4 regions of the Pseudomonas sp. S2_B10 genome follow, and region 4 is predicted to be linked to each of the others. Evidence: predicted binding sites of a transcription regulator. Region 4 holds the regulator's gene; each other region holds the start of a gene.

Region 1 (5,784 bases), 1.3 Mb from region 4:
GACTTTACGGGCACCGCCATGATCACGGTGCTCGCCCAGATAAATCCCTTGCCAGGTACCCAGTGCCAGCCGCCCTGCCGCAACCGGCAGACTGATCTGGCAACCGAGCACGCTGGCCTTGAAGTGCGCCGGGAGATCATCCGGGCCTTCGTCGTTGTGCTCGTAGCCGTCTGTTCCTTGTGGGATCAGACGATTGAAAAATCGTTCGAAGTCGCGACGAACTGCCGGATCGGCGTTCTCGTTGATGGTCAACGATGCCGACGTGTGCTGCAGCCACAAATGCAACAGACCGACCCGACAGGTCTTGAGTTCAGGCAAGCCTGCGAGTAACTCGTCCGTCACCAGATGAAAGCCCCGGGGCCTTGCCCGCAGGGTTATCAGAGTCTGTTGCCACATACAGTTCTCCGCTCGTTCGGGGCGCATTCTAGCGTGCTCTGAAAAAAAACAAAGGCCCTAATATTCCTGCAGCGATGTAAGCGATTGCCCGCAGAAAAAGCCTCGTCGTAAAGACGACCAAAGCCGTAAGAAAAATCCTTTCAGCCGCACCCTGAATGACAAATCCCGGACAAAAAAATGCCCGGCGAACCGGGCAATTTTTTATCGCGCGTACTTACAGGTTGTAGCCGCGTTCGTTGTGTTGTGCCAGATCGAGGCCGACCGACTCTTCTTCCTCGGTTACGCGCAGACCCATGACGGCGTCCAGCACCTTGAGGATGATGAAAGTCACGATCGCGGTGTAGATCACCGTGAAGCCGACGCCTTTGATCTGAATCCAGACCTGCGCGCCGATGTCAGTCACGGTGCCGAAGCCGCCCAGTGCCGGTGCGGCAAACACACCAGTGAGGATCGCGCCGAGGATACCGCCGATACCGTGCACGCCGAAGGCATCCAGGGAATCGTCATAGCCGAGTTTGCGTTTCAGGGTGGTGGCGCAGAAGAAGCACACCACGCCTGCGGCCAGACCGATCACCAGTGCACCCATCGGGCCTACAGTGCCAGCGGCCGGAGTGATCGCGACCAGACCGGCGACCACGCCCGAAGCAATCCCCAGTGCGCTTGGCTTGCCGTGGGTGACCCACTCGGCAAACATCCAGCCCAGTGCCGCAGCGGCGGTGGCGATCTGAGTAACCAGCATGGCCATACCGGCAGTGCCGTTGGCGGCAGCAGCGGAACCAGCGTTGAAGCCGAACCAGCCAACCCACAGCATCGCCGCGCCCATCAGGGTGTAGCCGAGGTTATGCGGAGCCATCGGTGTGGTCGGGAAGCCTTTGCGCTTGCCCAGTACCAGGCACGCGACCAGGCCGGCGATACCGGCGTTGATGTGCACCACGGTGCCGCCAGCAAAGTCGAGCACGCCCCAGTCCCACATCAGGCCGCCGTTACCGGACCAGACCATGTGCGCGATCGGTGCATAAACCAGAGTGAACCAGATGCCCATGAAAATCAGCATCGCGGAGAACTTCATGCGCTCGGCGAACGCACCGACGATCAGCGCCGGGGTGATGATCGCGAAGGTCATCTGGAAGGTGATGAACACCGCTTCAGGGAACAGCGCCGCCGGGCCGGTGATGCTCGAAGGCGTGACACCGGCGAGGAACGCCTTGCCCATGCCACCGAAGAACGAATTGAAGTTGACGACGCCCTGCTCCATGCCGGTGGTGTCGAAGGCAATGCTGTAGCCATAAATGACCCACAGGATGCTGATCAGACCGGTAATGGCGAAGCACTGCATCAGCACGGAAAGAATGTTTTTCGAGCGAACCATACCGCCGTAGAACAGCGCCAGGCCGGGGATGGTCATGAACAGCACGAGCGCTGTCGAGGTGAGCATCCAGGCGGTGTCGCCGGAATTGAGGACTGGCGCTGCCACTTCGTCTGCCGCCATGGCGATGCCGGGCATTACGATGGACAACAGGGCGCCTAGCCCTGCGAATTTACGCAGAGTCATATTGTTTTCTCCTGGGGCGTTGGGTTTGTGGCGGCGCTTAGATCGCGTCGGTATCGGTTTCGCCGGTACGGATGCGGATCGCCTGTTCCAGATTGACCACGAAGATCTTGCCGTCACCGATCTTGCCGGTGTTGGCCGCTTTGGTTATCGCCTCGATAACCCGATCCAGATCCTTGTCGTCGATGGCCACGTCGATTTTCACCTTGGGCAGAAAATCGACCACATATTCCGCGCCGCGATACAGCTCGGTGTGACCCTTCTGCCGGCCGAAGCCTTTGACTTCAGTAACGGTAATGCCCTGCACGCCGATTTCGGACAGCGACTCGCGCACGTCGTCCAACTTGAACGGCTTGATGATGGCAGTGACTAGCTTCATGAAACTCTCTCCCGAATTGGTGGACTTGCCCCAGGAAAACAAACCCGTCTCAAGTCTAAGCGCAGTGCCTGGCTTTGTAACGCATCGTTGACGCCAGCTAACCGCATCAGACGAAACTCCCCGCTTCGTCTGCCGCACTGCATTCGTCACAGCGACTGCATCAGTGCATGGGTCGAGGGTGACTAAGCAGAAACCTTGCCAGCTCGGCAAAAACCCTGCATTTCAATCTCTTGGCCCCTGTTGCACGCGCTCGGGCAGAAAAGCTTTTGCCGATACGCACAACAACGGTGCGCCACCGTCCGTCCCCCTGCGCGAAAAGCGTGCATCCGTGCAACGGGATTGACTATAGACACTGCGTGATACACTGCCGGCCATTGTTTCCAGGACATTTCCCATGCTCGCGCCCAAAGACTTCCTCGACGCCCTGAGCGGCACCGCCTCCCGCCTCTTCAACGGCGACACCCCGCTGCCGAAAGCCGAAATCGAAAGCCAGTTCAAAATGCTGCTGCAAAGTGCCTTCAGCAAACTTGATCTGGTCAGCCGGGAAGAGTTCGATAGTCAGATGGTAGTGCTGGCGCGTACTCGCGCCCGCCTCGAAAGCCTCGAAGCCAAGGTTGCCGAGATGGAAGCGAAGCTGACACCGCCCGCTGAATAATTCGCGTCCCCTGTAGGAGCTGCCGAAGGCTGCGATCTTTTGATCTTCAGCCCTTGAACCATCCCCGCAACGTCCTACAACCTTGATGACCGCCGTCCGATTGCGCCAAAAAACCCAGGTTTCTAAGCTCATCTGATGCTGAATGTTCAGCAGAGGGTTGGGCGACCCGGGCAGGGCCATGGTGGAAAAGGGCTTCGCGGATGCTGCAATCGCTATGAGCCCGCATGCCGGAGCTGGGCTCTGCGCAAATCGTAAGTCGACTGAAGATTCATCCAGAACTCAGGCGTAGTGTTGAGCTGAATGGCGAGGCTGATTGCCAGATCGGCGCAGATCCTGAGCTGGCATTTCACAAGCTCTTCGATCTCGCTTTCGGGCCATTTCGTGGGCATGGCCAGATCCATGACGGTCATGCTCAACGGCTCCATGAATTCCTTATTCAGAACCTCGCCCGGATGAATCGGGCGCATACCACTGCGGTCCATTTTTCGCCTCCAGAGGCTGCGTTGAGTGGCCAAAGTGGAACATCCGACTCCCGGTACAAGACCTTCACACCCCTTTCGCCAGCGTCCTACAAATATTAGGGCATGGCCCTACAAACATCAGCGTCTGCGCCTGATTCCGTGAGCTCTTCGCTGTGATTAGGCTGGTGGCTTTCGCCTGCGCTGGTCGATCCTATTCGTCGAGTTCCAGGCGATACACATTGATCGCCAGACACTCTGGTTCTGGATCCCTCTTGTCTGATTTGCTCAAGCTCAAAGAAAACACGCTAGTTCAGCATCCAGATGGTGGTTACATCTTTGGCACGATCCCCGATATGCCAAAATTCGGCTTGCCAGGCGGGAAGATTTACCTGCGGGTAGGTATTCACCGTCGAGCGAATAGTGGTTTTGGCGTAGTGCACATTTGGGAAGCCCATAGTGCCGATTTGCTCAAGCATGGTTGCCAGACTGCCGATGGGGTAGCAGCGATTGTTGCGAAAATGATCGTCCCGGGAGCACAAATCTATTGTGAGTTCAAAGAACAGCGATGTGGAAACAGGGTCGCGGTACTAAGGACTTCTATGGGAACACTGATTCTTGAACCGCGACACGAGCGCGCCACAGGATTTGGTTACTTCGTGGTGACTTGGTACCCGCAAAAACGCGCACATGGCACGTTAGTGGGGCAGATACCACGAGCACCGTCAAATCAGAAATAAAAAAGCGTCCGATGGACGCCTTTTAAGTATTTTTTGAGGAGTAGTCGCAGCGATTCTTTAGCTCCGGGCTTTACAGCCTTGGGTTCAGAATCCGACAGGCTAGCCCGTCGTCACTACTTCAGAGAAACCAGCTTTCTCTGCTGCCAAAAATGCGGGGGAGCTTTTGCTGGTGCCCAGTCCCGACGAATGCGCAGTTGCAGTCCTCGAATGGGATGATCCTTCAATGCCGGGCGAGAGTCAACGCTCTAATTCAGGCAAGCAGTGACAGCCCATCGGGTCTGGATACGTCTTGTAAACCTCTATTTCAGCACTGAAACCCGGCTCAACTACCCTTCAAAAACCCGCAGGAAGCGGCTCCCCGATTCAGCTCAAGGAACGACCATGTCCCTCTCCATTGTCCACAGTCGCGCCCAGATTGGCGTGGAAGCCCCCGCTGTTACCGTCGAAGTCCATCTGGCCAACGGTCTGCCGTCGCTGACCATGGTCGGCCTGCCTGAAGCGGCGGTGAAGGAGAGCAAGGATCGCGTACGCAGCGCGATCATCAATTCCGGACTGCAATTTCCGGCGCGGCGGATCACCTTGAATCTGGCGCCGGCGGACCTGCCCAAGGATGGCGGGCGGTTTGATCTGGCGATTGCCTTGGGGATTCTGTCGGCGAGTGTGCAGGTGCCCTGCCTGACCCTGGACGAGGTGGAATGTCTGGGTGAGTTGGCGCTGTCGGGTGCCGTGCGGCCGGTGCGTGGTGTGCTGCCGGCGGCACTGGCGGCGCGCAAGGCCGGGCGGGCGCTGGTGGTGCCTCGAGCGAATGCAGAAGAGGCGTGCCTGGCATCCGGGCTCAAGGTGTTTGCGGTCGATCATTTGCTGGAAGCGGTGGCGCATTTCAATGGGCACACGCCGGTCGAGCCTTACGTTTCCGATGGTTTGATGCACGCTGCCAAGCCCTATCCCGACCTCAACGAAGTGCAGGGTCAAACAGCCGCAAAGCGCGCACTGCTGATTGCCGCAGCGGGGGCGCACAACTTGTTGTTCAGCGGGCCTCCGGGAACTGGCAAGACGCTGCTGGCCAGTCGTCTGCCAGGATTACTGCCGCCGCTATCCGAATGCGAGGCGCTGGAAGTGGCAGCGATTCAATCGGTCGCCAGCGGGGTTCCCTTGACTCACTGGCCGCAGCGGCCGTTCAGGCAACCGCACCATTCGGCTTCAGGGCCGGCATTGGTCGGTGGCAGCTCGAAACCGCAACCCGGCGAGATCACCCTCGCCCACCATGGCGTGCTGTTTCTCGATGAGTTGCCTGAGTTTGATCGCAAGGTGTTGGAAGTTTTACGCGAGCCTTTGGAGTCGGGACATATCGTCATCGCGCGGGCCAAGGATCGCGTACGTTTCCCCGCGCGATTTCAATTGGTTGCCGCGATGAATCCGTGCCCCTGTGGATATCTTGGCGAACCCAGCGGCAAATGCTCGTGCACACCGGATATGGTCCAACGCTATCGCAACAAGCTGTCAGGGCCGCTGCTGGATCGTATCGATCTGCACCTGACCGTGGCGCGGGAGGCAACCGCGTTGAATCCGGCAGCCAAGCCCGGCGAAAACAGCGCCAGCGCTGCGGC
Region 2 (5,784 bases), 920 kb from region 4:
TTGCAAGCGGTGGCGCTGGACGGCTTTGCCGCAGAGCTGGCCGCTGCGCCCTTGCTGAACAAGGACGGCGCGCGGGCATGGCTGGCGATCGAGGATCCGGCGCAGCCGTGGCCACCGCTGTCAGCCGGCAAGCACAGCGCCGGGCCGTTCTATCTGGTCTGGACCGATCCGCAGGCGGGCAATATAAGCCCCGAGCAGTGGCCGTTCGAAGTCGCCAGTATCAAGCTGATGGCGCCGGTGGCCCAACGCTTTCCTGCCCTGCTGCCCGATCCTGCCTTGAAGGCCGATGATCCGGTGAACCAGGGTTTTGCCCTGTTTCAAAAAAACTGCCTGGCCTGTCACCGGTTGAATGGTGCCGGAGACGCGCAGTTCGGTCCGGATCTGAATATTCCGTATAGCCCGACCGAGTATTTCGGGGCGGATTTCTTGAAGCGCTACATCCGCGATCCGCAGAGTTTGCGTCAGTGGCCGCAGGCGAAGATGCCGGGGTTTTCTGCTGAGGTATTGCCGGATACAGATCTTGAAATGCTGGTGGGCTATCTCAAGCACATGGCCGGGCGCAAAGTTAAGCCGTAAGCCTTAGGGTGTTATTACTGGCCTCTTCGCTGGCAAGCCAGCTCCCACAGGGTATGCGCAGAGTTCGAATCAGCGGTCATCCTGTGGGAGCTGGCTTGCCAGCGATAGCGGTATCCCGAATCTATTGTTGCTGCACGGAAATAACCGGTGTCGGCGAGACGAACACCTTCGCATGCATCTGCTCGCAGCCACCGCCCCGGCGCATGCCACGGACCGGGCAGGCATCGAGATAATCCAGGCCCACCGCCAGCTTCAGGTGTCGCTCCGGGCGCGCCAGCTGGTTGGTCACGTCGAAGCTGTACCAAGCGTCATCCAGCCACGCTTCCGCCCAGGCATGACTGGCGAGATGCTCGCAATCTTCGCTGTACAGATAACCCGACACGTAACGCGACGGCACGCCGAGACTGCGCGCGCAGGCTAGAAAGGCGTGGGCATGATCCTGACAGACCCCGGCCCGACCGGCGAAAGCTTCGGCGGCGCTGGTGTCGACTTCGGTGGAGCCCGGCGTGTAGCTCATGTGCTGATTCAGACCGTGCATCAAGTCGATCAGCGCGGTGCGATCACGCCGTTGCTTGCAGTTCTTCGCGGCAAACTCGCGCAAGGCTTCGTCGGCTTCGGTCAGGCGCGTGAAGCGCAGGAACGGCAGCGCCGACTGGCTCTCATGTTCGGCCTCGCGCAATTCGTCGATATCGACCTGACCCCGGGCGCCAATGATGATCGCTTCGTGGGGCTCGTCCATGGTCAGCACATGCAGGATGTTGCCAAACGGATCGAGCTGCGCACGCACCGGACGCGGCAGGTCGAGTTGCCAACTGAGGACATGCTGACGCTCGCTGTCGTGGGGTGTCAGGCGCAGGTACTGGATGCTCGCGCGCACCTGATCTTCGTAGTGATAGGTGGTCTCGTGGCTTATGGAAAGTCTCATGCAGCCTCCAGATAGGAACTGTGAATGGCGTTGCCCAACTGGCGCACCAGCGGGATGAATTCGGTCAGCCAGGCGTGCAGGCCTTCTTCGAGAATTTCGTTGATGCCGGTGTAACGCAGGCGCGCGTCCATTTCCGCCGCCAGGCGTTGTGCCGGGCGGCCGTTGGCGCCGGGCAGTTGCGCGAGGATCTGGTCAATCTCTTCTGTACAGGCACGCAGCGAACGCGGCACATCGGCGCGCAACAGCAGCAATTCGGCGACATGCCGGGCGCCGGGCGCGTCGCGGTAGATTTCGGTGTAGGCCTCGAATGAGGACAAGGCGCGCAGCAGCGCACTCCATTGGTAATAGGCGTGCGCCGTGCCGTCGCTGACTGCTTCGGCCTGATCGCCGGCCATTTCGTAACGGGCATCAAGCAGGCGCAGCGTGTTGTCCGCGCGCTCGATAAACGTGCCCAGACGAATAAAGCGAAACGCGTCGTTGCGCATGATCGTGCCGTATGAGGCGCCACGAAACAGGTGCGAACGTTCCTTGATCCATTCGCAAAACCGGCTCATGCCATAACGACTCAGGCCCTGCTCGGCGATGCCACGAATTTCCAGCCAGGTCGCATTGATGTTTTCCCACATGTCGGCAGTGATTCGCCCGCGCACGGCATGGGCACTGGCCCGCGCAGCGCCGAGGCAGCTGTAGATGCTCGCCGGGTTGGCCGCGTCCAGTGCGAAGAAATGCAGCAGGCGCTCTGCGTGCAGGTCGCCGTGGCGTTCAAGGTAATCGTCCAGGGTGCCGGTGATCAGCAACGGCATGGCGAGTTCATGCAGACCATCGCCGCGCCCGTCCTGCGGCATCAGCGACAGCGAATAACTGATGTCGAGCATGCGCGCGAGATTCTCCGCACGCTCCAGGTAACGCGACATCCAGTACAGATCCGAGGCAGTTCTACTTAACATGGCAAGCTTCCTTCAATCCTCGACTACCCAGGTGTCCTTGGTCCCGCCGCCCTGGGAGGAGTTCACCACCAGGGAGCCTTCACGCAACGCGACACGGGTCAAACCGCCAGGCACCACACGGGTTTCGCGGCCGGACAGCACGAACGGACGCAAGTCGATATGGCGCGGCGCGATGCCGTTTTCGACAAAGGTCGGACAGGTCGACAGCGATAGTGTCGGTTGCGCAATGTAGGCATGGGGTTTGGCTTTGATGCGCTCGCGAAAGGCATCGATTTCCGCCGTCGTCGCGGCCGGTCCGACCAGCATCCCGTAACCGCCGGAGCCCTGGGTTTCCTTGACGACCAAATCCGCAAGATTGGCCAGTACGTGGGACAGCTCGGACGGGTTGCGGCATTGCCAAGTCGGCACGTTTTTCAGGATCGGCTCTTCGTCGAGGTAAAAACGGATCATGTCGGTGACAAACGGGTAAACCGATTTATCGTCCGCGACCCCGGTGCCGATGGCATTGGCCAGCACCACGTTGCCGGAGCGATAGGACGACAGCAGCCCCGGCACACCGAGCATCGAGTCCGGGTTGAACGCCAGCGGATCAAGGAATGCGTCGTCGAGGCGGCGATAGATCACGTCGACCGCTTTCGGGCCATCGGTGGTGCGCATGAACACCTTGTCGTCACGCACGAACAGATCTGCGCCTTCCACCAGTTCAACGCCCATTTCCCGCGCCAGAAACGCATGTTCGAAGAACGCGCTATTGAAGCGTCCCGGCGTCAACACCACCACGCTCGGGTTGTCGATCGGACTTGAGCTTTTCAGGGTATCAAGCAGCAGATTGGGATAGTGATCGATCGGGGCAATGCGCTGGGCGGAGAACAGTTCAGGGAACAGACGCATCATCATCTTGCGGTCTTCGAGCATGTAGCTGACGCCACTGGGTGTGCGCAGGTTGTCTTCGAGAACGTAATAAGTGCCATCGCCATCGCGCACCAGATCGACGCCGGAGATGTGCGAATAGATATCGCGGTGCAGATCCAGACCTTGCATCGCCAATTGGTATTGCTCGTTGGCCAGCACCTGTTCGGCGGGAATAATCCCGGCCTTGATGATGCGCTGCTCGTGGTAGAGGTCGGCGAGAAACATGTTCAACGCCTTGACCCGCTGGATGCAGCCGCGCTCGACAATCCGCCATTCACTGGCGGGGATGCTACGGGGAATGGTATCGAACGGAATCAGGCGCTCGGTGCCCTGCTCGTCGCCATAGAGCGTGAAGGTGATCCCGGCACGGTGAAACAACAGATCGGCCTCGCGGCGACGCTGCGCGAGCAGCTCGTCGGGCGTCTCGGCCAGCCAGCGGGCAAATTCCCGGTAATGCGGGCGGACCAGGCCGCCGGCATCGTACATCTCGTCAAAATAGGTGCGGATCATGCCGTACTCCTTGTCACTCCGGACATACAGGCCTTCGCAAGGCCCGTGCCATCGGCATAAACGCTTTGATTTCAATCGGTTGTAGATCCACGCCGAACGCTGCGCACCATTCCTGTGCGGCAAATGCCCCGGCCCGATTGCCCCCGCTTCATTGCGACGCACTGCATCGCCTATCACCAGCATAGTCAGAGTTGATTTCACTGCCCGGCCACGACTGCGGATAATCCGCGCATTCGCTGCAAAACTTCCCCGGCACGCCGCCGCGAAGGAGACAGCTCAACTGATCTGAACTGCCTTGGCAGCCCCGTCCCGACAGGACTTTATTGCATACCCGTCTTCCCTTTTAGCCACCCTCTCCGGTGGCTTTTTTTTGCCCGGGATTCTTGTTTCAGGGTTTTGCCACTGCGATATGCAGAAGCCAGAAACGACAACGGCCGACCCGAAGGTCAGCCGTTGCCCGACAAACAATGCGCAATATCAATTCAACCGGTAACGATTGCGCACCTCCTGCTTCACGCCCCAACCCTCGATAATGCCGCCCAGCGGTTCGACCACGGCAGAAAAGCCTTGCTCGAAATCGCCGATGTCGTCATAGGTTGCGTACATCACTTTGCTCAATTCCAGCGACCAGGCGCCGTCGTCGCGCGCACTGACCTGGGCATTGATGGATTCACCGCGAAATTTGCCTGCTGCCCTGCGCGCCCGCTCCTCGTCCGGGAAAATCGCGTAGAACTCGATGGGATGGAACCGGGAAAAATCGAAGCCGCCTTCTTTCATGCGGCGCAGAACGTTGCTGCTGATGTCTTCTTGATAGGCTGTGCTCATGAATCGTCCCCCTCGATTGATGGATAGACTTTCCGTATTCCCGCCCCGGGCCTTTTGGCCTAAGTACTACGGCAACGTGGTTGCGCGCGGGAAACAAGCATGTAGCTGACAAGACCAGACCTTAGCGATCCATTCGCTGATCTCGCTTGCAGAGTAGCCCCAAGAGAGCGCCGCTGCCAAGGCCTGGTTTACGAGATGACAGGAAGTGTTCAGACAGGGGTGATGCTGAGGATTTCGATGCCGTTCTGGGTCTTGAGGTTTTTCACCCCGGCATCGGCGGTGCGCCCTTCCAGATCGTTGAGATCCAGCTGGGCGGCGACCGGAAGAAGCCGCTCCTTGATCAGCCGCGCGGCTTCATCATCGGACGGGCATTCCTCACGTTCGAAGACTTCATCAACAATTTCGCCGTGATCATCCACGAAAGTGACTTTCCACTTTTGCATCAGTGCCTCCTCGATCAACCCGTAAATGGGCTTACCTCTATCTCGACTTTTTTCCGCGATAGTTGGTTCAAAAGGATTACAGCCGCCAACGGTGAAAATAACCATCCGATCGATAGGGCGGACTCTGTGGCGAGGGGATTTATCCCCGTTCGGCTGCGCAGCAGTCGTAATGCCGTCCATTGCGGTTTAACGGAGACACCGCGCAGGCCGGTTCACGGATGCTGCGCATCCCAACGGGGATAGATCCCCTCGCCACAAAAGCTCCCTTGCAGAGCGACTTCAGAGTGATCAGTCGTTGCTTGGCTTGTTGACCGCTTGCAGCACGTATTGCGGCAAGGCGAACGCGCCGATGTGGATTTCCGGATTGTAGTAACGGGTGACGATGCCGCTGCCGATGAAGCGCTGTTGCAGGGTTTCACGGCTGAGCTTGCGGTAGGCCGGGTTGGTCGAGCCCCAGGCGAAGGTCATCGAGCCGCCGATGTAGGTCGGCACGGCGGCCTGGTAGAAGTGCCAGTCCGGGAACAGGCTGCGCAGGCGACCGGCGGTGGTTTTGACTTCGTCGATTTGCATGAACGGCGTGCCGTTCTGAGTCACGAGGATGCCGCCTTCGTTCAGGCAGCGGTGGCACGCCTGGTAGAAGTTCTCC
Region 3 (5,784 bases), 2.6 Mb from region 4:
CTCTGGGAATTTGGACGCTTGCCATGTTTTCGGCTATCCCCTGAAAAACTTTAGGCCCAATCAACCATAAGCTTGCATGCGCCGTTGCGAGACCTGCTGCGGCACAGTTTAGGGAAGCGACGGGATCGGCGCCAGTTTTCTCCACGAGGCTTTTACATGGCCACTTCGACCTGTCCCGGCGCAATCACCTGCGCCTTGATAACTCTTTGAGAATTAAGGTTTTTTACTCGAATCTGTTCTTTCATTCCGCCATTGGAGAGCGCTTCCCCCGGCATGCGTACGGCAAGGGTGCCGCTGCGCGCAGTGATCACCACCTGGTCACCCTTGCGGACCACTTCGGCCTGTTCCAGATGCACCAGAGTTATGACCTGATCGGCGACCGTTGGTCGGGTAAGTTTCTGCCCGATCGCTTCGTCGACGGAGGTCAGGAAACCCTGGTTGATCGTGCTGACGTCGCGCTCGCGCAAGGTCACATCCTGCGGCTCGATAATGCCGGCGCGTTTCAGCGGACGAGTGGTCGTCACGATCTCGCGAAACAGGCGGACTTGAGCGGGTACGAACACCGTCCAGGGCGAACTGCCTTCGCAGCGAACCTTCACCGTGACGCGGCCCAGCGGGCGTGCCGGGCTCTCCAGCGTGGCTGTCAATTCCTTGTCGCACATGGGCATGCGCATGCGCGGGTCGAGCTGGTTGACTTCGATTTCGTAGCGGCCTTCGGTTTGACTGGAAGCCAAATAGTCTTCTACGGTGAATTCAAGAAAGCCCTGAGTCACGCCGATAAGCATATCAGGCAAGGTAACCGCATCTGCATGGGCAGGACTGCCAGCAAGCAAGCAGCAAACGGCGGACACCGCGCAAAGCCCTTTGCGAAGGGAAGATGTCAGGCGTCGGGAAAATGTCGTTTGAGCGTTCATACGAGTTAAAAAGCAAGCGCCGTGCCGTTTAGCAATGAATGTGCGTCGCAACAACACTTGGCGTTGGTGTAGGAGTCTGGGCATGGCTGGTGTAATGGATTCGGTGAACCAGCGCACGCAACTGGTAGGGCAGAATCGCCTCGAGCTGCTGTTGTTCCGTCTCGACGGGCCGCAGCTCTATGGGATCAACGTGTTCAAGGTACGGGAAGTGTTGCAATGCCCGTCCCTGACGTTGATGCCCAAATCCAGTCCTGTCGTGTGCGGGGTAGCGAATATACGGGGAGCGACCATTCCGATCCTGGATCTGGCAATGGCAACGGGCTCCGGTGCGTTGAAAGACAAGAACAGTCCGTTCGTGATCATCACGGAGTACAACACCAAGACCCAGGGTTTCCTGGTCCGCTCGGTGGAGCGCATCGTCAACATGAACTGGGAAGAGATCCATCCGCCACCCAAGGGCACCGGTCGCGATCACTACCTGACCGCTGTGACCCGGGTCGACAACCAGTTGGTCGAAATCATCGACGTCGAGAAGGTGCTGGCCGAAGTGGCGCCGACGCCGGAAGCGATTTCGGTGGGCGTGGTCGATGTCGAGACGCAGACCAAGGCATTGTCGCTGCGGGTGCTGACGGTCGATGACTCGTCGGTGGCGCGCAAGCAGGTCACGCGTTGTCTGCAGACCATCGGTGTCGAAGTGGTGGCGCTGAACGACGGCAAGCAGGCGCTGGATTACCTGCGCAAGCTGGTCGACGAGGGCAAGAAGCCGGAAGAAGAGTTCCTGATGATGATTTCCGACATCGAGATGCCGGAGATGGACGGGTACACCCTGACGGCGGAAATCCGCGGCGACGCACGCATGCAAAAGCTCCATATCATCCTGCATACTTCGTTGTCGGGGGTATTCAATCAGGCGATGGTGAAGAAAGTCGGTGCTGATGACTTCCTGGCCAAATTCCGTCCTGATGACCTCGCATCCCGGGTAGTCGACCGGATCAAAGCAGCAGATATCAGCTAGGGGCCTTCTGCCCCTGGCGGTCAACACGATTTAAGAGGCGGCATCATTGTCTACGGGTAATTTGGATTTCGAACAGTTCCGGGTCTTCCTGGAAAAAGCCTGTGGCATTCTGCTCGGTGAAAACAAGCAGTATCTGGTCTCGAGCCGTCTCAACAAACTGATGGAGCAGCAAGGCATCAAGTCCCTGGGTGAGCTGGTACAGCGCATCCAGACCCAGCCGCGCAGCGGTTTGCGCGAGCAGGTGGTCGATGCCATGACGACCAACGAAACTCTGTGGTTTCGCGACACCTATCCGTTTGAAGTCTTGAAGAACAAGGTACTGCCGGAAGCGATCAAGGCCAGCCCCAACCAGCGTCTGCGGATCTGGTCGGCGGCCTGCTCGTCGGGACAGGAACCGTACTCGCTGTCGATGTCGATCGACGAGTTCGAGCGTAGCAACCTGGGTCAGTTGAAGATGGGCGTGCAGATCGTTGCCACTGATCTGTCGGGCCTGATGCTCAACAACTGCAAGACCGGCGAGTACGACAGCCTGGCGATCGGTCGCGGTCTGTCGCCGGAACGCCTGCAACGCTACTTCGACCCGAAAGGGCCGGGGCGCTGGGTGGTCAAGGCGCCGATCAAGAGCCGGGTGGAATTCCGCTCGTTCAACCTGCTCGACAGCTACGCGGCGCTGGGCAAGTTCGACATCGTGTTCTGCCGCAACGTACTGATCTACTTCTCTGCCGAAGTGAAGAAGGACATCCTGTTGCGCATTCACAGCACGTTGAAGCCGGGCGGGTATCTGTTCCTTGGCGCTTCGGAAGCGCTGAACGGATTGCCGGATCATTACCAGATGGTTCAGTGCAGCCCGGGGATTATCTACAAGGCGAAATAAGCGGTTTGCGCTGATACAAAAACGGGAGGCCCGCAAAGGCCTCCTTTTTTTATGCCCGAATTATTTTCCACGAATCCCCTGTGGGAGCGAGCCTGCTCGCGAAAGCGGTCTGTCCATAAGACAGTTGGCGCCTGACACGCCGCCTTCGCGAGCAGGCTCGCTCCCACAGGGATCTGCGCTGACCTGGCAACGACGGCAAGCGGCAGAAAAGCGGCATCCGGCGGTAACCGGTTGCCGCTTTTCTGGCATTGCCGCTTTGCCTGTCAGGCGCAAAGCCCCGGAATACGGGGCTTTGATCATTTGGCACGGCGCTTGCTAAAGCTCAGATACGAAAAACCGGTCACCTGAAGGTTCCCGACATGAGCATCAGCTTCGACAAAGCGCTGGGCATTCACGAAAAGGCATTGGGCTTCCGCGCCCAGCGTGCCGAAGTGCTGGCCAACAACATCGCCAACGCCGACACCCCGAACTACAAAGCGCGGGATCTGGATTTCTCCAAAGTGCTCGAAGCACAGACCGAGAAGACCAAGACCGGCGGCCACTTTGCCCTGAACATGACCAACAGCCGGCACATCGAGGCTGAAGGGCTGGGCAACGGCGACGAGTCGCTGATGTATCGCACGCCGATGCAGCCTTCGATCGACCAGAACACCGTTGACGCTCAACTGGAGCAGTCGAACTACGCGGAAAACGCCGTCGGCTTCCAGGCCAGCTTCACCTTGCTCAACAGCAAATTCAAAGGGCTGGTGTCAGCCCTGCGCGGAGAATAATCCATGTCCCTGTCCAGCGTTTTCAACATTGCCGGCAGCGGCATGAGCGCGCAGACCACGCGTCTGAACACCGTGGCCTCGAACATCGCCAACGCCGAAACCGTTTCGTCGAGCATCGACCAGACCTACCGCGCCCGTCATCCGGTGTTCGCCACCATGTTCCAGGGCGGCCAGGCCGGCGGCAGCAATTCGCTCTTCCAGAACCAGGACGCGGCCGGGCAGGGCGTGCAGGTGCTTGGCGTTGTCGAAGACCAGAGCAACCTCGAAGCGCGCTACGAGCCGAACCATCCGGCTGCCGACGCCAAGGGCTACGTCTACTACCCGAACGTCAACGTGGTGGAAGAAATGGCTGACATGATTTCCGCGAGCCGCTCGTTCCAGACCAACGCGGAAATGATGAACACCGCCAAAACCATGATGCAGAAGGTACTGACCCTCGGTCAGTAATAAGGGGCGACTGCAATGAGCGTTACGGATACCACCAGCAGCCTGAGCATGAACGACATCCTGGCCAACTCGTCGAAGAAGGCCAGCAGCACGACGTCGGGCGGCATCGCTTCGGCGACCAACAGTGCCACAGGCGGCCAGGCGCTGGGCAAGGATGCTTTCCTGCAATTGCTGGTCACCCAGCTGAAAAACCAGAACCCGCTCGACCCGCAGGACAACAGTGCCTTCGTCGCGCAGTTGGCGCAGTTCAGCAGCCTTGAAGGCATCACCACGCTGAACTCCACTGTCAGTGGCCTTGCCGGCAACTACAACTCGTCGCAGGCGTTGCAAGCGTCGTCGCTGGTCGGTCGCAACGTGATCGTGCAGACCAACACCGCCCAGCTCGATGACCCGAGCAAAGGCCTGACCGGTTCGGTCACCGTGCCGTCGTCGATTGCCGGCGGCACCGTGACCATCACCGACAAGGACGGCAAGACCGTGCGCACCATCGACCTGGGCAGCCGCGCTGCCGGCGATGCCAGTTTCACTTGGGACGGCAAGGACACCGCCGGCACCGTGGTTCCGGTCGGCACTTACACGTTCAAGGCCAACGCACCGATCAACGGCACCGCGACCGACCTGGCGACCTACCTGCCGGCGACCGTCAACAGCGTGACGATCAGCCAGACCGGTGGCGAGCTGATGCTCAACCTGGCCGGCAAGGGCACCGTTGCCCTGTCCAAAGTACAAACCATTGGTATATAGAGCCGACTAACCCGGCACGAAGGAGTGGAACATGTCTTTTAACATCGGCCTTAGCGGTCTCTATGCCGCCAACAAACAACTCGACGTCACCGGCAACAACATCGCCAACGTCGCCACCGCCGGTTTCAAATCCTCGCGCGCAGAATTCGAAGACGTCTATTCGTCGACTCGTCTGGGCAGCGGCAGCAAAGTGATCGGCAACGGCGTGCGCCTGGCCAACGTTTCCCAGCAGTTCACCCAGGGTGACATCAACAACACTGGCAACGTGCTGGACATGGGCATCAACGGTTCCGGCTTCTTCACCATGAGCAACAACGGCTCGATCTCTTACACCCGTGCCGGTACGTTCAAGGTCGACAACGCCGGTTACATCACCAACACCGACTACACCTCGCGTCTGCAGGGTTACGGTGTGGATGCCAACGGCAAGATCATCAACGGCGTGTTGACCGATCTGAAGATCGACACTTCGAACCTGGCGCCGAAGTCGTCTTCTGCGGTGACCTCGAGCATCAACCTCAATTCGTCTTCGCCAGTGATCGTTGATACCGGCGCCAGCGCCGTCAAGTTTGATCCGTCGAAGCCTGAGACTTACACCAAGTCCTTCAGCACACCGATCTATGACACCCAGGGCAACGCCCACGTCATGGACCAGTACATGGTCAAGACTGGCGGGAACACCTGGAAGGTTTACACCCTGGTCGATGGCCGTAACCCGGACGCTACCGGCAGCAACCCTGTGACCACTGCGCCGGTTGCCTCGACATTGTCGTTCGACAGCTCCGGCAAGCTGGTTCAGGTGAGCACGCCTAACCCGGCGGATCCAGCCAACCCGATCATCAGCAGCGATCTGAAGATGACCGGCTGGGTGCCGGGCACTGTGACCAATGGCGTGTTTACGCCTAACGGCGCGGCAGCGAACCCGAATGGCGTGACCATCTCGATGGCCAACACCACTCAGTACAACGCTGATACCTCGCGTACGATCCCGACTCAGGATGGTTACGCCACTGGCCAGAT
Region 4 (5,784 bases):
CAGTTCTGTGTGAATCAGCGCTCGCTCGGCCAGTTCCGGCAGCAAACCGGCCGGCAGATTGTCGATGCAGTAGTAGCCGTTGTCCTCAAGGACATTCAGGGCGGTACTTTTACCCGAGCCCGAACGGCCACTGACAATGATCAAACGCATGATTAGTGCCCGTTCTGCTCGTCCAGTACGACCTGGTACAAGGCTTCATTGCTCGGAGCGCTGCGTAGCTTGTCGCGCACTTCCTTGCGGTCGAGCATGCTGGCGATCTGGCGCAACAACTCCAGATGCGCGTCGGTTGCGGCTTCCGGGACCAGCAATACGAACAACAGGTCCACCGGAGCGCCGTCGATGGCGTCGAAATCGATCGGGGCTTCGAGGTGCAGCAGGGCGCTCACTGGCCCCGCGCAGCCCTTGAGGCGGCAGTGGGGAATGGCGATGCCGTTGCCAAAACCGGTGGAGCCGAGTTTTTCACGGGCGATCAGCGCCTCGAAGACATCCTGCATCGCCAGATCCGGCACTTCGCGGTGGATCAGGTTGGCAATCTGTTCGAGGGCTTTTTTCTTGCTGCCGCCCGGCGCGTTCACTTGGGAACGGCCGGGGGTCAGGATGGTTTCAAGTCGGATCATGGATAGGGGTGTTAACGACCGGTCGCGCCCTGGAGGAGGCTCTGGGTCTTTTCCTTATGCTTTTTGAGTTGGCGATCCAGCTTGTCGGTAAGTGAGTCGATCGCAGCGTACATGTCGGTATCTTCTGCGTTTGCGACCACTTCACTGCCGGGAATATGCAAGGTGGCTTCGATCTTCTGTTTCAGCTTTTCGACGCACATCGTGACCTGCACGTTGGTGATCTTGTCGAAATGTCGCTCCAGTCGCTGGAGTTTTTCCTCGATGTAGGAACGCAGAGGTTGGGTCACTTCCAGTTGGTGTCCACTGATGTTGACTTGCATACAGCTTCTCCTTCGTTGCCAGTGCATAAAGCGGCAGGCCGAAAAGCCTGCCACTGGAACGCTGTAACGTGGCTTACATCAACCGCTTGCGTTCGCTCGAAGGCGCGATTCCGAGGGATTCGCGGTACTTGGCGACGGTGCGGCGAGCCACCTGAATGCCTTGTGCCTCCAGTAAACCAGCGATCTTGCTGTCACTCAACGGCTTTTTCTGATTTTCCGCAGCGACCAGTTTCTTGATGATCGCGCGGATCGCCGTGGACGAGCATTCGCCGCCTTCGGAGGTGCTGACGTGGCTGGAGAAAAAGTATTTCAGCTCATAAATACCGCGCGGGGTATGCATGAATTTTTGTGTGGTCACCCGGGAAATCGTCGATTCGTGCATGCCGACCGCTTCGGCGATGTCATGCAATACCAACGGCTTCATTGCTTCGTCGCCGTATTCGAGGAAGCCGCGCTGATGTTCGACGATCTGCGTGGCCACTTTCATCAGGGTTTCGTTGCGGCTCTGCAGGCTCTTGATGAACCAGCGGGCCTCCTGCAACTGGTTGCGCATGAAAGTGTTGTCGGCGCTGGTGTCGGCACGCTTCACGAAACCGGCGTACTGGGCGTTGACGCGCAGGCGAGGCACCGATTCCTGGTTCAGCTCGACCAGCCAGCGCTCGTTGTCCTTGCGCACGATCACGTCGGGAATGACGTATTCGGCTTCGGTCGACTCGATCTGTGAGCCGGGACGCGGATTGAGGCTCTGCACCAGTTCGATGACCTGGCGCAGCTCGTCTTCCTTGAGCTTCATGCGCCGCATCAACTGGCTGTAATCGCGGCTGCCGAGCAGGTCGATGTAATCGGCGACAAGCCGCTTGGCCTCGGTCAGCCACGGCGTCTTCGCGGGCAGCTGGCGCAATTGCAGCAGCAGGCATTCGCTGAGGTTGCGGGCGCCGATACCAGCGGGCTCGAATTGCTGGATGCGATGCAGGACGGCTTCGATTTCGTCGAGCTCGATGTCCAGTTCCGGATCGAACGCTTCAAGAATTTCTTCGAGTGTTTCGTCCAGATAGCCCTGATTGTTGATGCAGTCGATCAGGGTGACAGCGATCAGGCGATCGGTGTCGGACATCGGCGCCAGGTTCAGTTGCCAGAGCAGATGGCTTTGCAGGCTCTCGCCGGCGGACGTGCGGGTGGTGAAATCCCACTCATCGTCATCGCTGCTGGGCAGGCTGCTGGCGCTGGTCTGGTAAACGTCTTCCCAGGCAGTATCCACTGGCAGTTCGTTGGGGATGCGCTCGTTCCAATCGCCATCCTCGAGGTTATCCACCGTCGGGGCGGTTTCCTGGTAGGAGGGTTCCTGGATTTCGGCGGGCTTCTGTTCGGCGTTGTCGGCCAGCGGATCGGCATTGTCGAAGTCGTCGCCTTCTTCCTGGCGCTCGAGCATCGGATTGGATTCCAGAGCCTCCTGGATCTCCTGTTGCAGGTCCAGGGTCGACAATTGGAGCAGGCGGATGGCCTGTTGCAGCTGCGGTGTCATCGTCAGCTGCTGGCCCATTCTCAAGACTAGCGATGGTTTCATGGCAGGGGCTTAACACCTTATTCGCCGGCGCTTTGCGCCATCCACTACAGGGCACCGAAGCGCCAAACTTAAGCAAATTATATGCCTGAAACTGAAGTGTTTGCCTAGAGCGCTGTAACAATTAAAGCGGATAAATGCGCCTTGAATCGATACAGCGCTGTCGCGCTTACAGGCGGAACTCGTGACCCAGATACACTTCCTTGACCAGATCGTTGGCCAGGATGGTCTCGGCATCGCCTTCAGCGATCAGTTGACCGTCGTTGACGATGTAAGCGGTTTCGCAAATATCCAGCGTCTCACGCACGTTGTGGTCGGTGATCAGCACGCCGATGCCCTTGGCCTTGAGGTGATGGATGATCTGCTTGATGTCGCCGACCGAGATCGGGTCGACACCGGCGAACGGTTCGTCGAGCAGGATGAACTTGGGTGCAGTGGCCAGGGCGCGAGCGATTTCCACCCGGCGACGCTCACCGCCGGACAGGCTCATGCCGAGGTTGTCGCGGATGTGGCTGATGTGGAATTCCTGCAGCAGGCTTTCCAGCTCCTTGCGACGACCGGCCTTGTCCAGCTCCGGGCGGGTCTCGAGGATCGCCATGATGTTGTCGGCGACCGACAGTTTACGGAAGATCGACGCTTCTTGCGGCAGATAGCCGATACCGGCCTTGGCGCGGCCGTGCATCGGCTGGTGGCTGACGTCCAGATCATCGATCAGCACACGGCCCTGATCTGCCTGCACCAGGCCAACGATCATGTAGAAGCACGTAGTCTTGCCGGCGCCGTTCGGACCGAGCAAGCCGACGATCTGCCCGCTGTCGATCGACAGGCTGACGTCACGCACGACCTGGCGGCTTTTATAGGCCTTGGCCAGATGCTGAGCTTTCAGAGTTGCCATTACTGGGATTTCTCTTCGGTTTTCTTCTTCGGCTGGATCACCATGTCGATGCGCGGACGCGATTCGGTGACCTTGCTGCCCGTGGCGCGACCGGCGCTGGCCAGCTTCTTCACGGTGTCGTAGACGATTTTTTCGCCCTGGGTGACGTTGTTATCCTTGTCGATAACCTTGGCCTTGTCGATCAGCACCACCCGGTTCTGCTGGGCGTGGTATTGAATCGTCACGCCGTAGCCCTTGACCGGGTTGGCGTCGCCCTGGGTCTGCAACTGCTCGAAGTAAGCCAGGTTGCCTACCGAGGTCACCACGTCGATGTCGCCATTGGGCGCGCGCGTCATGGTCACGGTGTTGCCTTTAACGATCATCGAGCCTTGGGTAATGATCACGTCACCTTTATAGGTGGCGATGCCATTCTTGTCGTCCAGTTGGGCGTCGTCGGCCTGAATGCGGATAGGCTGCTGCTGATCGTTCGGCAGGGACCAGGCGCTCGCGCTTCCCAGTGCTGCGCCCAGACTGAGCAAAATAGGGAGGGTTTTAACGAGCCTCATACTGTCCTCTTACGTTCGATTGCAGGTGTATCCTGCTGTCCTTCAGGTACGCTTTCATTCCGACGCCAGTCGATACGCCGCCAGCGCCCTCGATTCTAACGGGTTGCGCGGTCTGCGCATATTCTTGCTGCGGGAACACGGTCATGCGGGTGCTGGTGATCAGGGTGCCGCGCTGTTTCTCGTCGGTGCGCTGTACGCGGACCGAATCGATCAATTCCACTTCGGTGCCGCCCGAATTCACTTCGCCGCGCTCGCTGGTCACGTGCCACGGGAAGTTGGTGCCGCGGTACATGTTCAAATCAGGCTTGGTTACCAGAGTGACATCAGTGGCCTTGACGTGCTCGGCCTTGTCGGAGGTCATCTCATACTGCACCTTGCCGTCGGGCAGGTATTGAATGGTATGCGTGTTGGTCGCGTACCAGTCGATCGGATTCTCGGCGGCCGAGACTGGCGGCTTGTCGAGGAAGCGCTCCGGGCTGATGTTCCAGTAGCCCACCGCAGCGAAAATCGCCGCGATGCAGCCGAACAGCAGGAAATTGCGAAACTTTTTGCTAAACATGGTCAGGCTCACAGGTACGCGGCGTTGGCCGCTTCGAGGCGGCCCTGGGCGCGCAGGATCAATTCGCAGAATTCGCGGGCGGCACCTTCGCCGCCACGGGCGCGGGTAACGCCGTGGGCGTGTTCGCGGACGAAATCGGCAGCGTTGGCCACCGCCATGCCCAGCCCTACACGGCGGATCACCGGCAAGTCTGGCAGATCGTCACCGAGATAGGCGACTTCTTCATAGCTTAGGCCCAGTTGCGCGAGCAGACCGTCGAGTACCACCAGTTTGTCCTCGCGCCCCTGAAACAGATGCGGGATGCCGAGGTTTTTCGCGCGGCGCTCGACCACCGGGGTCTTGCGACCACTGATGATCGCCGTCTGCACGCCGGCATTCATCAGCATCTTGATGCCCTGGCCGTCGAGGGTGTTGAAGGTCTTGAACTCGCTGCCGTCTTCGAGGAAGTACAGGCGCCCGTCGGTGAGCACACCGTCGACGTCGAACACTGCCAGTTTGATCGCTTTGCCGCGTTGCAGCAGATCGTTGCTCATTACATGACTCCTGCGCGCAGCAGATCGGAGAGGTTGAAGGCGCCGATCGGGCGATCCTCCTCGTCGACGACTACCAGGGCGTTGATTCGATGGTCTTCCATGATTTTCAGGGCTTCGGCGGCGAGCATGTCGGGCCGGGCGGTCTTGCCGTGTGCAGTCATCACCTGGTCGATGGTGGCGCTGCGGATGTCGATGGCGCGATCCAGCGTGCGGCGCAAATCACCGTCGGTGAAGATCCCGGCGAGCTTGCCATCGGCCTCAATAATTGCGGTCATGCCCAGACCCTTGCGGGTCATTTCCATCAGCGCGTCCTTGAGCAGGGTGCCGCGTTGTACCTGCGGCAGCTCCTGTCCGGCGTGCATGACGTTTTCGACTTTCAGCAGCAGGCGACGGCCAAGGGCACCGCCCGGATGCGAGAACGCGAAATCTTCAGCGGTGAAACCACGAGCTTCCAGCAGCGCCACGGCCAGGGCATCGCCCATGACCAGTGCGGCCGTGGTCGAAGAGGTCGGTGCCAGATTCAGCGGGCAGGCTTCGTGCTCGACATGCACATTGAGATTGACCTCGGCAGCCTTCGCCAATGGCGACTGTGGATTGCCGGTGACGCTGATCAGCTGGATACCCAGGCGTTTGATCAATGGCAGCAGCGTTACGATTTCGTTGGTCGAGCCGGAGTTCGACAGGGCCAGAATCACATCGTCGCGGGTGATCATGCCCATGTCGCCGTGGCTGGCTTCGGCCGGATGCACAAAAA

The links. Region 4 encodes sigma-54, which starts transcription at its own class of promoters, with help from an activator protein. Its sites were predicted from a motif close to ANTGGCATNNANNTTGCTNT; they were not measured.
Positions count from the first base shown of each region.
Region 1: glnK (P-II family nitrogen regulator) is a predicted target of sigma-54. The motif match lies at 2,508-2,527, and genes of this name have one in related genera.
Region 2: AB4O45_RS21880 (circularly permuted type 2 ATP-grasp protein) is a predicted target of sigma-54. The motif match lies at 3,904-3,923, and genes of this name have one in related genera.
Region 3: flgB (flagellar basal body rod protein FlgB) is a predicted target of sigma-54. The motif match lies at 3,103-3,122, and genes of this name have one in related genera.

Region 1 is NZ_CP162768.1:2,712,780-2,718,563, forward strand. It holds gene AB4O45_RS12245 (secondary thiamine-phosphate synthase enzyme YjbQ) at 1-396, opposite strand, end outside; gene AB4O45_RS12250 (ammonium transporter) at 611-1,948, opposite strand; gene glnK (P-II family nitrogen regulator) at 1,986-2,324, opposite strand; gene AB4O45_RS12260 (accessory factor UbiK family protein) at 2,719-2,979, shown strand; gene AB4O45_RS12265 (HigA family addiction module antitoxin) at 3,192-3,461, opposite strand; gene AB4O45_RS12270 (hypothetical protein) at 3,713-4,177, shown strand; gene AB4O45_RS12275 (YifB family Mg chelatase-like AAA ATPase) at 4,559-5,784, shown strand, end outside.
Region 2 is NZ_CP162768.1:4,881,090-4,886,873, reverse strand. It holds gene AB4O45_RS21895 (c-type cytochrome) at 1-576, shown strand, start outside; gene AB4O45_RS21890 (transglutaminase family protein) at 698-1,501, opposite strand; gene AB4O45_RS21885 (alpha-E domain-containing protein) at 1,498-2,448, opposite strand; gene AB4O45_RS21880 (circularly permuted type 2 ATP-grasp protein) at 2,461-3,870, opposite strand; gene AB4O45_RS21875 (ribonuclease E inhibitor RraB) at 4,348-4,695, opposite strand; gene AB4O45_RS21870 (hypothetical protein) at 4,905-5,138, opposite strand; gene speE (polyamine aminopropyltransferase) at 5,427-5,784, opposite strand, start outside.
Region 3 is NZ_CP162768.1:1,389,621-1,395,404, reverse strand. It holds gene flgA (flagellar basal body P-ring formation chaperone FlgA) at 153-914, opposite strand; gene AB4O45_RS06140 (chemotaxis protein CheV) at 997-1,929, shown strand; gene cheR (protein-glutamate O-methyltransferase CheR) at 1,976-2,803, shown strand; gene flgB (flagellar basal body rod protein FlgB) at 3,163-3,573, shown strand; gene flgC (flagellar basal body rod protein FlgC) at 3,577-4,020, shown strand; gene flgD (flagellar hook assembly protein FlgD) at 4,036-4,764, shown strand; gene flgE (flagellar hook protein FlgE) at 4,796-5,784, shown strand, end outside.
Region 4 is NZ_CP162768.1:3,964,798-3,970,581, forward strand. It holds gene rapZ (RNase adapter RapZ) at 1-150, opposite strand, end outside; gene ptsN (PTS IIA-like nitrogen regulatory protein PtsN) at 153-617, opposite strand; gene hpf (ribosome hibernation-promoting factor, HPF/YfiA family) at 629-937, opposite strand; gene AB4O45_RS17630 (RNA polymerase factor sigma-54) at 1,011-2,501, opposite strand; gene lptB (LPS export ABC transporter ATP-binding protein) at 2,668-3,393, opposite strand; gene lptA (lipopolysaccharide transport periplasmic protein LptA) at 3,393-3,938, opposite strand; gene lptC (LPS export ABC transporter periplasmic protein LptC) at 3,925-4,497, opposite strand; gene AB4O45_RS17650 (KdsC family phosphatase) at 4,506-5,030, opposite strand; gene AB4O45_RS17655 (KpsF/GutQ family sugar-phosphate isomerase) at 5,030-5,784, opposite strand, start outside.